4 regions of the Paenibacillus sp. FSL H7-0703 genome follow, and region 3 is predicted to be linked to each of the others. Evidence: riboswitches for the same ligand, from Rfam matches in the RefSeq annotation. Region 3 holds a riboswitch; each other region holds the start of a gene.
The links. Region 3 has a riboswitch for cobalamin ahead of MHB46_RS07470 (ABC transporter substrate-binding protein). Riboswitches for the same ligand answer to the same signal wherever they lie in the genome.
Positions count from the first base shown of each region.

Region 1: another riboswitch for cobalamin. It lies ahead of cobJ (precorrin-3B C(17)-methyltransferase); the one in region 3 lies ahead of MHB46_RS07470 (ABC transporter substrate-binding protein).
Region 2: another riboswitch for cobalamin. It lies ahead of MHB46_RS15140 (ABC transporter substrate-binding protein); the one in region 3 lies ahead of MHB46_RS07470 (ABC transporter substrate-binding protein).
Region 4: another riboswitch for cobalamin. It lies ahead of metE (5-methyltetrahydropteroyltriglutamate--homocysteine S-methyltransferase); the one in region 3 lies ahead of MHB46_RS07470 (ABC transporter substrate-binding protein).

Region 1 is NZ_JBBOPF010000001.1:3,666,839-3,669,968, reverse strand. It holds gene cobJ (precorrin-3B C(17)-methyltransferase) at 1-1,664, opposite strand, end outside; cobalamin riboswitch at 1,975-2,160, opposite strand; gene MHB46_RS16205 (LOG family protein) at 2,218-2,772, opposite strand; gene MHB46_RS16200 (uroporphyrinogen-III synthase) at 3,100-3,130, opposite strand, start outside.
Region 2 is NZ_JBBOPF010000001.1:3,428,447-3,431,576, forward strand. It holds gene MHB46_RS15135 (nucleobase:cation symporter-2 family protein) at 1-716, shown strand, start outside; cobalamin riboswitch at 1,468-1,671, shown strand; gene MHB46_RS15140 (ABC transporter substrate-binding protein) at 1,889-3,130, shown strand, end outside.
Region 3 is NZ_JBBOPF010000001.1:1,762,015-1,765,144, reverse strand. It holds gene MHB46_RS07475 (histidine phosphatase family protein) at 1-725, shown strand, start outside; cobalamin riboswitch at 848-1,041, shown strand; gene MHB46_RS07470 (ABC transporter substrate-binding protein) at 1,250-2,257, shown strand; gene MHB46_RS07465 (FecCD family ABC transporter permease) at 2,254-3,130, shown strand, end outside.
Region 4 is NZ_JBBOPF010000001.1:3,637,681-3,640,810, forward strand. It holds gene metE (5-methyltetrahydropteroyltriglutamate--homocysteine S-methyltransferase) at 1-1,203, opposite strand, end outside; cobalamin riboswitch at 1,364-1,559, opposite strand; gene nrdG (anaerobic ribonucleoside-triphosphate reductase activating protein) at 1,743-2,240, opposite strand; gene MHB46_RS16075 (anaerobic ribonucleoside triphosphate reductase) at 2,237-3,130, opposite strand, start outside.

The DNA.
Region 1 (3,130 bases), 1.9 Mb from region 3:
ATGACGTTCTCCACGATGTCAGTAATTTGATCACCCGGAATCCCTTCCGCTACGGGCTGAGCGGCATGAGCATTGCGACCGAATTTTTTGCCACCAAGGAAGAGGTCGTATCCTCCCTTGCGATAGACGATTCCGATATCCTCCAGCACCGCTCCATAGCAGGCCATACCGCATCCGTTCAAAGCAATGCTCGTTTCCTTGGGTGCCTGTAATCCGCCAAGTACAACCTGTAAATGCTCAGCCACAGGCACAGCGTCATCCTTCTCCATATTGCAGAAGTCGCACGCCTTCACCTTAAACACATCGCCAATCGGCATGACAATGAATCGTTCATCCCGCAGCCGTCCGACCAGTTCCTCGGGGTCTGCACACGGCACGCGCAGCACGATCTGATGATCTGGCGAGTATTCCAGCTCGCCGTCATCACCCGCTACCTCGGCGAGCAGCGCCATCTGGCGAGCGGTGAACTTCTTGTTTCCCACACCCGGGGAAACACCCACCTCAAATAGCGCAGGCTTGCCAAAGCCGCCTGTCGCCATCCCGGACGCGGCCCCTGCTCCGGCCACCGCTGACGTTCTGGCGGTGCTCTCGGCGGTAGGCGCTTGCCCGCTCCAGCGAGCGTTGGCTTCGCCAGGCAGCTTGCCGCCGACAGCGAGGCGGCTTAGTGCCTCTGCCGCCAGCGATGCCGGGGCTGCGCCGGTTTGCGCAGCGGCCGTTGCCTGCACCGCAGCCATCGCTTGCGGGCGTGCCTGCGTCGCAACCGCAGCGCCGCTCGCGGAGGGACCAGCGGGCGTAGTCGGGGCTGCGCCTGCCTGCGGTGTATCCACTTGCGCGCCCAGCGACCACGGCTCTGCTTCCGTACGGAGACGCTGATGTGGCTTGAGCGCTTGCTCGGTCGCATCTAATGTGTATTTGCGCTGATATCCGCGCGGAGTCACGATCAAGCCGTCATACACCGTTGTCGAGGAATTGCCGATGATTACAGTCGTCAGCATCCCGATGTCATGATTCAGCATATCTTCCAGCGTCGTTACAATAACTTGCTGACGTTCACGATAAGCACTTTTCACCAACCCAACTGGAGTTTGCGGATCGCGGTAACGCAGCAAAATGGACTGCGTCTCCACAATCTGGCGGGTACGCCGACCACTGCGCGGGTTGTATAATGCAATCACAAAATCGGCCGAAGCCGCTGCTTCTACACGCTTCACAATCGTTTCCCATGGGGTCAGATGATCACTCAGACTGATCGTGCAAGCATCATGCATAACTGGCGCGCCCAACAGTGAAGCACAAGACTGAATAGCCGAGATCCCCGGCACGACTTCTACATCAACCCCATCCTCGCGTCGCCAGCCTTTTTGCATCAGCACCTCATACACCAGCCCTGCCATACCATAGACTCCCGCATCTCCACTGGAAATGACAGCTACCTTCTTGCCCATCTCTGCTTGGCGAACCGCCTCCTGCGCACGGCTCACTTCCTCTGTCATTCCTGTGCGTACAATCTCCTGTCCGTTCAACAACGGACGGATCAAATCAACGTAGGTATTGTAGCCGATAATGACCTCACTTTCGGCCAGCGCATCCAGCGCCCGTTTTGTGATATGTTCCATATCTCCTGGTCCAAATCCAATCACCAGCAATTTTCCTAATGGGCTCATCGTGCTCCTCCTATTCATCCTTTTCAGGGCAGCTATCCTATCTATTTCAATGATTTATGGACATCCTGTAACTCAAAAAACCCCATCCTGCCCGGATGGGGTTTCTATGTACGTATCTCTCATCAGACGAACAAACAGCGTAAGAAGACACTATTTGTCTTCCTCCAGCCTGCCGTTGTTTTCCACCTGTCTGTTTACGCTTCAAACGCTGCTGCACGTTCATATCCACGCAAACCTCTAACCAACATGGAAAAAGCAACGTGTGCCTGATTTCCTGATTTCGTACACCCATCCTCTCCGCGAAGGTTAACGGTGCATACAGATCAAGGTAGGTCTCCTGGCTTGGCATCAACAGATTCTTTTGTCTTCCCCGTTTTTCACGAGTGACCATTTAAAAAAATCCTCTTCCTTACAGTGGCGGGACCGCTCGGGATTTGCACCCGATTCCCTGTTACCCTTTGCTCAACCGCAAAGGCACCTTGTCTGTCCGCTATTTGATTATGGGTCTTATCATAACCTTGCCTCAATCAGTTGTGCAAGCACGAAAAACGCTTTATTTCAAGTTCTCTGCTTTATTTTTTAACATATGTAGCAATTCGTCCGGGTCCGCAGAGATACTTAATAACGCTGGATGCTCAGCCCCGGTAAACCCTTCTTGCACGCTATGACGCACCATTTCTGCTAACGGGTCAAAATATCCATTCACATTCAGCAGCCCAATCGGCTTGCGATGAATGCCGATTTGCGCCCAGCACAATACCTCGAACAGCTCCTCAAAGGTTCCCAAGCCACCCGGAAGGGCAATAAACGCATCGGCCATCTCGCTCATTGCCGCTTTACGCTCATGCATGCTTGCTACCTCAATGAACTCGGTAACTCCCCGATGAATGATCTCTGCATCAAATAACAAGGTGGGCATAATGCCAGTGACCTGACCGTCACCCGCCAGCATTCCGTCCGCCACCTCTCCCATCAGCCCCCTACTGGAGCCACCATAGATCAAACGGATATGATGGCGAGCCATGGCTTCTCCCAGCTTGCCTGCCGCTTCAACATATACCGATGAATGTCCAGGTCTGGACCCGGCAAATACACAAATAGAATTCATTTACGTCTCAGCTCCTGTCCTAAGTCAGCATTTAGCATAATTCGATTCCCAACGCTCATAAGTACAATATATAGACGAACTAAAGCGCTTCGATCTATATATTGCTTATTTGAAAACGCTCTTGGGATTTATGCAAAATGCTCAAGTATCATGCATCGAAACTTATTCATTATATTAGCTAAATATTTTCGCTATAACAAAAATCTTTGTCGATGCATGTCCAATAAAAAAAGATAAAGACCTCGCAGGCCCTTATCTTTATTTTACGCTTTATCCAAAAATATAAGTTCATTTTTAGCATACTATATTTATAATTTTGATCTCATTTCAATGACCATTCACGATTTTCAGACCACAG
Region 2 (3,130 bases), 1.7 Mb from region 3:
CAATGGGAATGGTGCATTTTGCCCCTGTGGCGGAGGCCTCATGGGTGAGTGTTGCGCAGCCGTTTTATTTTGGTAAGCCAGAGTTTAGCATGATGGCAGTTTGTACGATGATTATCGTCAATATTGTCAGTATGGTTGAGTCTACAGGCGTGTATCTGGCAGTAGGCAAGGCGATTGATCAGAAGGTGGAGCAGAAGCAGATCGTCAATGGTCTGCGTTCCGAAGGACTTGCGATTATGCTCGGGGGGATTTTTAATGCGTTTCCTTATACAGCTTTCTCGCAAAATGTGGGTCTGATCTCACTCACACGCGTCAAATCGCGGAACGTTATTTTTGCTGCGGGCGGGATCATGGTTGTTCTTGGTTTGCTGCCTAAGCTGGCTGCCTTAACGACAGTGATTCCTAACGCTGTGCTGGGCGGGGCGATGATCGTCATGTTCGGCTCGGTCGCTGCATCAGGCATGTCTATTTTGTCAGAAGTGGATCTGCGGAAGGAAAGCAATCTGCTGATCGCAGCATGCAGTATTGCCGTGGGCCTAGGCTCTGCCGTTCTGCCACAAATGTTCGACCAGCTGCCGAGCTTTGCTAAAATGCTGCTGCAAAATGGTATCGTTTCGGGTTCGATTACAGCGATTGTCTTGAACATTGTTTTGACGAGAAAACAAGGGGAATCGGTCAAAAGCGTGACGGTTCAGGAGGTTCCACAGAAGGTTTGATGATTAGGAATAAATAAAGATAGCCGGAGAGAGGACGTATGCCTCTTTTCCGGCTTTTTGGCATGGAGTTATCCAGATAGTAGATACCCTTGCCGTCTGGGGACATATAGATAAAGCTGCGGGATGAAATAGGTAGCTCTAATTTGGTGCGTTTTCCAGTTTATGCGCTAGAAGAATTTGCTAGAGTGGTAGGAAGGGGCATGGTATAATCTAAATTATGGATTTTGAATAGTGGTGGATGTTTTCGGACCACGGTGCAGCTTCCCGAAAGGGGGTGAAGCCGATGGTCAACCTTGTGTCGTGCTACGATGTGTTGCGTTGGATGGTTACGTTACTAAGCCTGGTGTTTAGTATTCGTAAACTTTATCGCTGGCTACGTCGAAAATTTCGGAACAAGCGAAAACCCACCGCGTAATTAGGTTAGGCGCCTAACGGTGGGTTTCGTTTGCATTAACCATTAGTTATGCAGCGCGCCGTGGGTGATCCACAGCCTTTCAAGTCCTAAGAGTCTTTGCCGTTGGCGCGGCGAAGACTCTTTTTAGTATACGGACACGGTGGTTTACTCTATACCTAATTTTAACACTTCAATTGCGTGCACGCAATTGAAGGTTATGTCTTGTTTCTTCCTTATCGTTCAAATTTAAACTATTGTGCAGCATTTATTGACAAGCCCGTGACAACAAAATAAGATCGTAATGGAAAGAAATAAAGGAAGAAAACAGGTGTGAGCCGGACGACTCTATGTACGGGGTTTTGTTAAGACCATGTGGATAGTTGTTGAGCGTGTTCACTTAAAAGGGAAGTTCGGTTGATTCCGACACGGGCCCGCCACTGTATACAGGCATCAGCAGGATACTGCTGGAGCTTTCAGAACAGCCACTGGAACTGTGAAGAACCGGGAAGGCCTGAAAGATACGCCTGGAGTCAGGAGACCTGCCTGTTTTGACATCACTGTCAGACCCACGGGATGCTGGGGAGGTGGTTAGGCGTGCTGCATACGGAATGTCTGAAACCGATCTGATCCCTTCTATGTTTTTGGAGTTGGCTTCGAGGTGTGTTTTGACATTTTATAATGAAAGCATTTCTGACTGCTGATCAAGTGGTCCGGAATGCTTTTTTCGCGTTTTGCGTTAGGTTTATATGATTTTACAAGATAGAGGGGGATTCATCGAATGATTAGCAATCATAGCAGGCGCTCATGGTTGATATGTACAGGGGTGATGCTGTTACTGGCAGTTATGGCTCTTTCGGGATGTACTAGCAATAAGACGTCGAATAGCTCCGGCAAAGATGAGAACGCGTCAGCACAACAAACAGCGACAGGTAAAAAGCTGGTAATGGCGTATACATGGAAACCGTCAGGTGTTGACCCGCACGGAGATAATAGCTGGGATGTGATGCGATCCGGTGCAGGTGAGACACTGGTACGTTTGAATGAAAAGCTGGAGCCTGTGGCTTGGCTGGCAAAGGAGTGGAAGCAGGATAGTCCTACAGTTTGGACGTTCAGCTTGCAGGATAAAGTCACTTTTCATAATGGAAAAAGTATGGATGCAGCAAGTGTAAAAGCATCTTTGCTACGCTCTATCGAGAAAAGCCATCTGGCGAAGGATTTACTGAATGTGAAGTCCATTGATGTAAGCGGCCCGCTGGCCTTAAAGATCACGACAAACCAGCCGAATGCGGCGTTGGTGTCCAATCTAGCTGATCCATCGACGACTGTACTGGATGTGGCATCGATGAAAGATGAGCAGAGTTACCCAGCGATGACAGGCGCCTTTAAAATTAAAGCGTTCAGCAAGGACCAATCCTTGGTCGTAGAGCGTTATGACGGATACTGGGGCGAGAAGGCCCGATTGGCTGAGGCGACAATGAAGTTCATTACGGACGGGAATTCGCGCCTGATGGCGCTGCAATCCGGCGAGGTGGACGTAGCGACGGATATTCCGGTTGATAACGCAGAGGTACTGAAAAAGAACGACAGGCTACAAGTGCTGTCGGCTCCCTCCTTGCGCACCCATATGCTCGTGTACAATATGGAATCCCCAGTATTCAAGGATGCGGCGAACCGTAAGGTGGTGGACAGCCTGATTCCACGCACATCGATTGTGAGCGCCGTCATGAGGGGCTTCGGTACGGAAGCAAGCAGTCCGTTCCCGAGCATTCTTCCCTTCGGTAAAGTTGAGCGTAAAGCGCTGGACGGAACGGCGGATCAGCTGTTAACGAAGGATGGCTGGCAGAAGGACGCCCAAGGGACATGGACTAAGCAAGGCAAGCCGTTCGAGGTTACGCTGCTGACTTTTCCTCAGCGTCCGGAACTCTCTGTTATGGCTGAGGTCATCCAAAGCCAATTGCTAAAAGAGGGAATCCAGGTCAAGATTCGCAAGGTGGAAAATATCGACGAGGCGTTGACCAAA
Region 3 (3,130 bases):
CAGTAGAATACGCACAAAATCCGAACTCACAGGAGGATAAGGTGCCGGATTATGCTAAAGAAGATCTGCATTGGGACATGGAACTCGTGTTAGTTCGTCACGGCACAACCTTATGGAATAAGGAACGTCGATATCTGGGACACTCCGACTTAGGTTTGCTACCGGGGGCAGAACAGGAATTAAAGCCTTTGCAAGAAGAATGGCAGGGGCAGTCCTTTGCTCGAATCTATTGCAGCGATTTAATGCGATGTCGCCAGACCTTGCAGATCATTGTGCCGGAATCAGAATTGACGTCTGGAGGTTCCCTATCTATTATGTCTCCTATGATGGAACCACGTCTGCGAGAGCTTCATTTTGGCGAGTGGGATGGAAAAACGTATGACATGCTCAAGGATGTGTCGTTGTATCGCGCTTGGATTGATGAGCCACAACGGATAACCCCTCCTGGAGGAGAGTCTTGGACAGATTTTGTGAATCGTTTGCGGAAATTTCTTGACTCTCTGTATGAATGGCGTGTTGCTATGGAAGTTCAACCCATGGATTTGACTGCTGGGCCGCTCTCTGTTTTGGTCGTTACGCATGGTGGCGTAATTCGTCAGTTAGCTTGCATGCTGATACCGGGTCATGATTTTTGGAGTCTGAATCCGAGGCCGGGAGAAGCATTTAGGATTCAATTGAGGCTGGCAGGACCGCACAATTACATAGCGGAAATGCTCTCTCATTAGGTTAGACACCAGTGGATAAAGAGGCTGTTTGGGTTGTAAGCCGCCTCATTTTAACCTATAATCATCAAGTAAAAGAACGGCTTGACTACCACTACATCAAATATCCAGCAGACGAGGTCGGCGCAGTGTGATGAAACTATGGTTTCCCTTGCCTGCGCTGTTAAAAGGGAAGTCGGTGTAAGTCCGGCGCGGTCCCGCCACTGTAAATGGAAACATGCCGGTTAGTCCTGCTTTATGTGCTACTAAGCATATGAAGGAAGTTCAGGACATGCATCTTACCATAAGTCAGGATACCTGCCCGTCCGCCTGTCACCATAATCCTTCGAGGAAAGGATGACGTGTTCGCAGTGACTGTCCGTGCGGAAAGAAGCTGCCGCCTGCGCACGATCTGCGCTAACGTGACCCCTGTGTCCTGATATAAGGATGCGGGGTTTTTTAGATAGGAAAAGAAGGCTGGATTTAGAAGATATCTGATGATGATCAAGTAACGCTCTTAACGATTTTTTTATGAAGGGGTGCAAATCATGGCAGGAAAAAAAATAAAGGTTTGGACAACAGGTCTATTGGTTCTGATTTTGGCAGTTGTGCTGAGTGCATGTGGCGCTAATGGAAAAAATGCTGAAAATAAAGAGAATCAGACTTCTTCACAGCAGCCAGGAAAGACCGTAACCGCACAAGAGCCTCCGGGCAAAACAGTTTACCCACTCACAGTTAAGGATGCAACAGGACAGGAATTTACATTCAAAAAAGCGCCGGATAAAATCGTTTCCGTCTCCCCGGCAGAAACCGAGGCGCTGTTCGCCATCGGGCTGGATAAGGAAATAGTTGGCGTCTCCGACTACTCTGATTACCCGGAAGCAGCTACGAAAAAGCCTAAAGTAGGCGGTATTATGAAACCGAACGAAGAGGCGATCATTGCTGCTAACCCGGGAGTCGTTTTTGCAGGGATATCACTTAGTGAACAGGCTACGACCAAGCTGCGCGACATGGGAATTATGATTTTTAAAACGGAACCGAAGACAGTTGAAGATGTCATAGCTAACATCGAATTGTATGGGAAAATCACCGATCATCAGAAAGAAGCGAGAGCGGTGACTGACAAGATGAGAGCAGATGTAGCGGAAGTGAAAGAAGGAGTTAAAAATATCGGTAAAGGGCAGAAGCTGCGGGTATACGTCGAGTTTTCACCAGGCTGGACAGTTGGTAAAGGCGAGTTTATGGACGAGCTGATTACGTTGGCGGGCGGCGAAAATGTAGGTGCCACGCAAAAGGGGTGGTACCAAATTAGTGAAGAAAATATTATTGCTGCGAACCCTGACGTGATTTTGTACAGCAAAAGTGTCAAGGACGACAAAACTGGCCAGACGCTCGGCGAAATCATTAAAGCTCGCAGTGGATGGGATCAAATATCGGCTGTTCGCCACAACCGGGTGTTTGCCGTGGATGATAATTTGATCAGTCGTCCGGGTCCACGCGTAACGGAAGGTCTCAAGGAAGTGGCCAAGGGCGTGTATCCTGAAATTTTCAAATGAACCGTAAACTGATCGGCTTTGGAGGGACAGGTCTTGTCCTGCTGTTGCTGACGCTGCTGCTCTGTCTTGGCATCGGCTCGGCCAAGCTTCCGGTCAGCCAGATCACGGGCATTCTGGTTAACCACCTTCCGTGGTTAGGCGATACGTTTACACCGGATTGGAATACATCCTCAGAGCAGATTATTTTGAAGGTCAGATTGCCACGAGTGTTACTGGGAATGTTGGTAGGAGCAGCGCTGGCGCTAGCGGGAGCCGGATTTCAGGGTGTGCTGCGTAATCCTTTGGCTGATCCGTATACACTGGGGGTATCCTCGGGGGCTTCGGTAGGAGCGGCAGTACTGATCTATTGGGGCCTTCAATTTTCATTTGTTGGCATATGGACGCTGCCGCTAGTGGCATTTACGACCGGAATGCTGACGCTGTGGATGGTGCTAACGTTGGCACGGGAAGGTGGAAAAATTCCGACACAAAGTCTCATTTTGTCGGGTGTGGTGATGCAATCCTTTCTAGGAGCAGTTGTTTCCTTTCTGACAGCCATGTCGAAGGAGACGGTCAATGAAATATTGTACTGGACGATGGGAAGTCTTAGTCTGCGCGGTTGGTCATATACAGGAATCCTTTTACCTTATGTGGTCATAGGACTGGTATTTCTATGGAACCGGGCACGTGTGCTGAATATTTTGGCTTTGGGTGAACGTCAGGCGGCTCACATGGGAGTTCATGTAGATGCGACGAAGCTATCTGTTTTGATCATTTCCACGCTGCTGACAGCTGCCGCTGTCTCGGTATGTGGAGTGATTGGCTTTGTGGGACTTGTTGTACCGCATATCATTCGTCTGATGACAGGCCCTGATTACCGGATGATTGTTCCAT
Region 4 (3,130 bases), 1.9 Mb from region 3:
TGCCGCTGAACTGTTGAAACGGGCTACCGCATCTGCACTTTGTCCAAGCTTGGTGAGTGCGGATGGATCGTGTTTGCCAAGTGCAGCCGTCAGAATGGCGATTTCCTCTAGCTTTTCATCAGCAAAGGCCAGCGCTTGCACCAGCTCCTTGTCCAGCTTGTGCTCTGCCTCCAGGCTGACTGGCACATGTAGCAGACTGCATGATGGCTGTACGATAAGCTGCTCGGCAGTGGTCTGTTCTGCTAACTGACCCAGCAGAGCTGCTACAGCGTTCAGGTCGCTGCGCCATATATTGCGTCCGTCAATGACACCAGCGCCCAGCGTTTTTCCTTTAGGGAAGCCATGCTGCAATATATGCTGAAGATTTTCGCCATCATCATACACAAAATCAAGACCCAGCCCCTGTACCGGAAGTGCGGACAGACGCTCATAATGATCTAGGCTGCCAAAGTAGGTTTGCAGCATTATATTTAAGGAGGGCGCAGCTTGGGTCAAAGCTTCATAGACTTCCTGAATAATGTCCAGATCCTCTACTGGGAATGAGGTGGTCAGGACAGGTTCATCGATTTGGACCCACTGAACACCTTCTGCTGCTAGTTCAGACAGGACACGGGTGTATAAAGGCAGGAAGGTTCTTATAATAGAGGCAAGCTCCTTACGATCATAGCCTTTGGAAAGGGTGACGAATGAATAGGGGCCGATGAGGACCGGTTTCCCATCAATGCCTAGTTCCTGTTTTGCTTCACGATAAGCCTGTAAGGGTTTATTTTCAGTGAATACCGGGACTGCATTTGCCAATTCGGGAACGATGTAGTGATAATTGGTATTCATCCATTTGGTCATTTCACTGGCGGTTGCTCCCTTCTGACCGCGAGCGATCCCGAAATACACGGACAGAGGAACCGGACCCGCGGGACGATAGTTGAACCGTTCGGGAACCAGACCGAACATCACAGATATATCCAGCATGTGATCGTAATAGGAGAAGTCTCCGACAGGAATGCGATCAATCCCCTTGTCGCGCTGCTTGCTCAGATGCTCCAACCGTAATCTTTTCATCTCCGTCTGCAGTTCGCTTTCGTTAATGCTGCCGTTCCAGAAGCGTTCCAGTGCTTTCTTCCATTCCCGATTTTCGCCGATACGCGGATATCCCAGATTACTGCTAATTAAGCCGGACAATTCAGGCCGTTCGATAATGGACATGTACTTTCCTCCTAGCGGGTAGCTGTTTTATTTTTACGTACCAAAAAAGGCATTCTTCCCCCCAAGATTAAAAATAAGTAGGGGAAAGAATGCCTCCGTGATTAAAAAATCAAAAATACGGCGACTGCTCTTAACACCTCCCTATCTTCCGTAGGTACTTGCGATGTTGTTAAAATAGGCAGGTCTCCTGACTTACGGATCATGACGCTCAGCATTCCTTCCCAGTCTGTGGACCAGTGGATATATGAACAGCTGAAAGTTCCCCGTTTACAGTGGCGGGACCGTGCCGGATTTGCACCGGCTTCCCTTTTAAGCCTGATCTGAATAGAACAGACACCTATCTCCAAGCTATGCGGTTAAGGTATGACGAATAATTATGCACTCGTATACTTGTTCACCATCATAAGTGAAACTTACAGGATGCGCAATAGAAACTCCAATGGAATCTGTTAGCTATATGAAAAAAAGACAAGCCTTACCCATGATGGGGGCTTGTCTTAGATTAGATATAGCATTTTGCTTGCTGGGTAAGCATCGCCTTATGTCAATGAAACGGTATAACCTGCCTGAATGCTGGCTTTTACATCTACCAGACGCTGGTTGCGACTGCCCCGGAAGGGAAGGGTCAGGTCCTTTTGCTGTTCTACAAAACGACCATCCACAATCACATCGCACAAAAGCGCCAGTTCCTGTCGCTCCTGATCTGTGAGTAGATCTTCATAGACAAAGCCAGTGTAAGCCCACACGGTTCGGTCGGGACAGGCCTCGCGGAAGTCACGCACAAATTGCGAGCATTCTGCTGCTGAGAAAAACGGGTCTCCCCCGCAGAGAGTCAGTCCATCCAACAACGGATTTTCCATGATGTCACGAATGACCTCCTGTTGTCGTTGGGGGGTGAATGGCTCGCCTGCACGGAAGCTCCACGACGCTGGATTAAAGCATCCAGGACAGGCATGACGGCAACCGCTAATGAACACAACGGTGCGCAAGCCGTATCCTTCGTTCAGAGATTCCGGAATGTAGCCACACAAATTCACTTATGTTTCACCCGGTCTCGAACTTCTGCCTGTTTTGCAGCATTAAAGCGAACGGTATAATCTCCTGTCAGATATCCGGTTACCCGACGTAAGCGCTGAAAGTGTGTGTGCTCCTCATCTGTGCCACATTGGGGGCAGCTTGTCCCGATAATCCCTTCATAACCACATTCCGTACAACGATCCACCGGATGGTTGATGGAGAAATAGCCGATGTTCTGATGCAGCGCGTACTGAACAATTTTAAGAAACGCATCCGGGTTATTCCGCGCATTACCGTCCAGCTCGATGTATGAAATCGCACCAGCGTTGCATAGGTTATGGAACGGAGCTTCCAAGCTGATTTTACGAGCAGCCGGGAGCGTGTAATACACGGGAATATGAAAAGAATTCGTGTAATATTCTCGATCATTTACCTCAGGAATAATCCCGAAATCACGTTGATCCAGCAATGTGAACTTGCCCGACAGACCTTCGGCAGGCGTAGCAAATAATGTAATATTTAGATTGTGATATTCACTCATTCGATCGCAATACACGCGCATGGAAGTGATGATTCGCTGTGCCTCGCGGTATACGAAATCATCCTCTCCGTGGTGTTTCCCGTATAGTGCCTTCATGCACTCAGCCAGCCCGATGAACCCGATCGAAAGCGTACCGTGTTTTAGTACGCTTCCCACCTTATCATCTGGCGCCAGTTGTTCTCCACCTTCCCATACCCCTTCGCGCATCATAAAGTCCGAAGCTTTGGCCGGCTGGTTGGTCTGGATTTGATAGCGATGGATTAGGCCATCTACCGCAATGCGCATAACTTCTTCTAGTCTCGCATCAAAGCGATCACGGTCAGGTGTTAGGCGTTTGCCTGTGCAAATACCATACTCAATGCCAAGTCG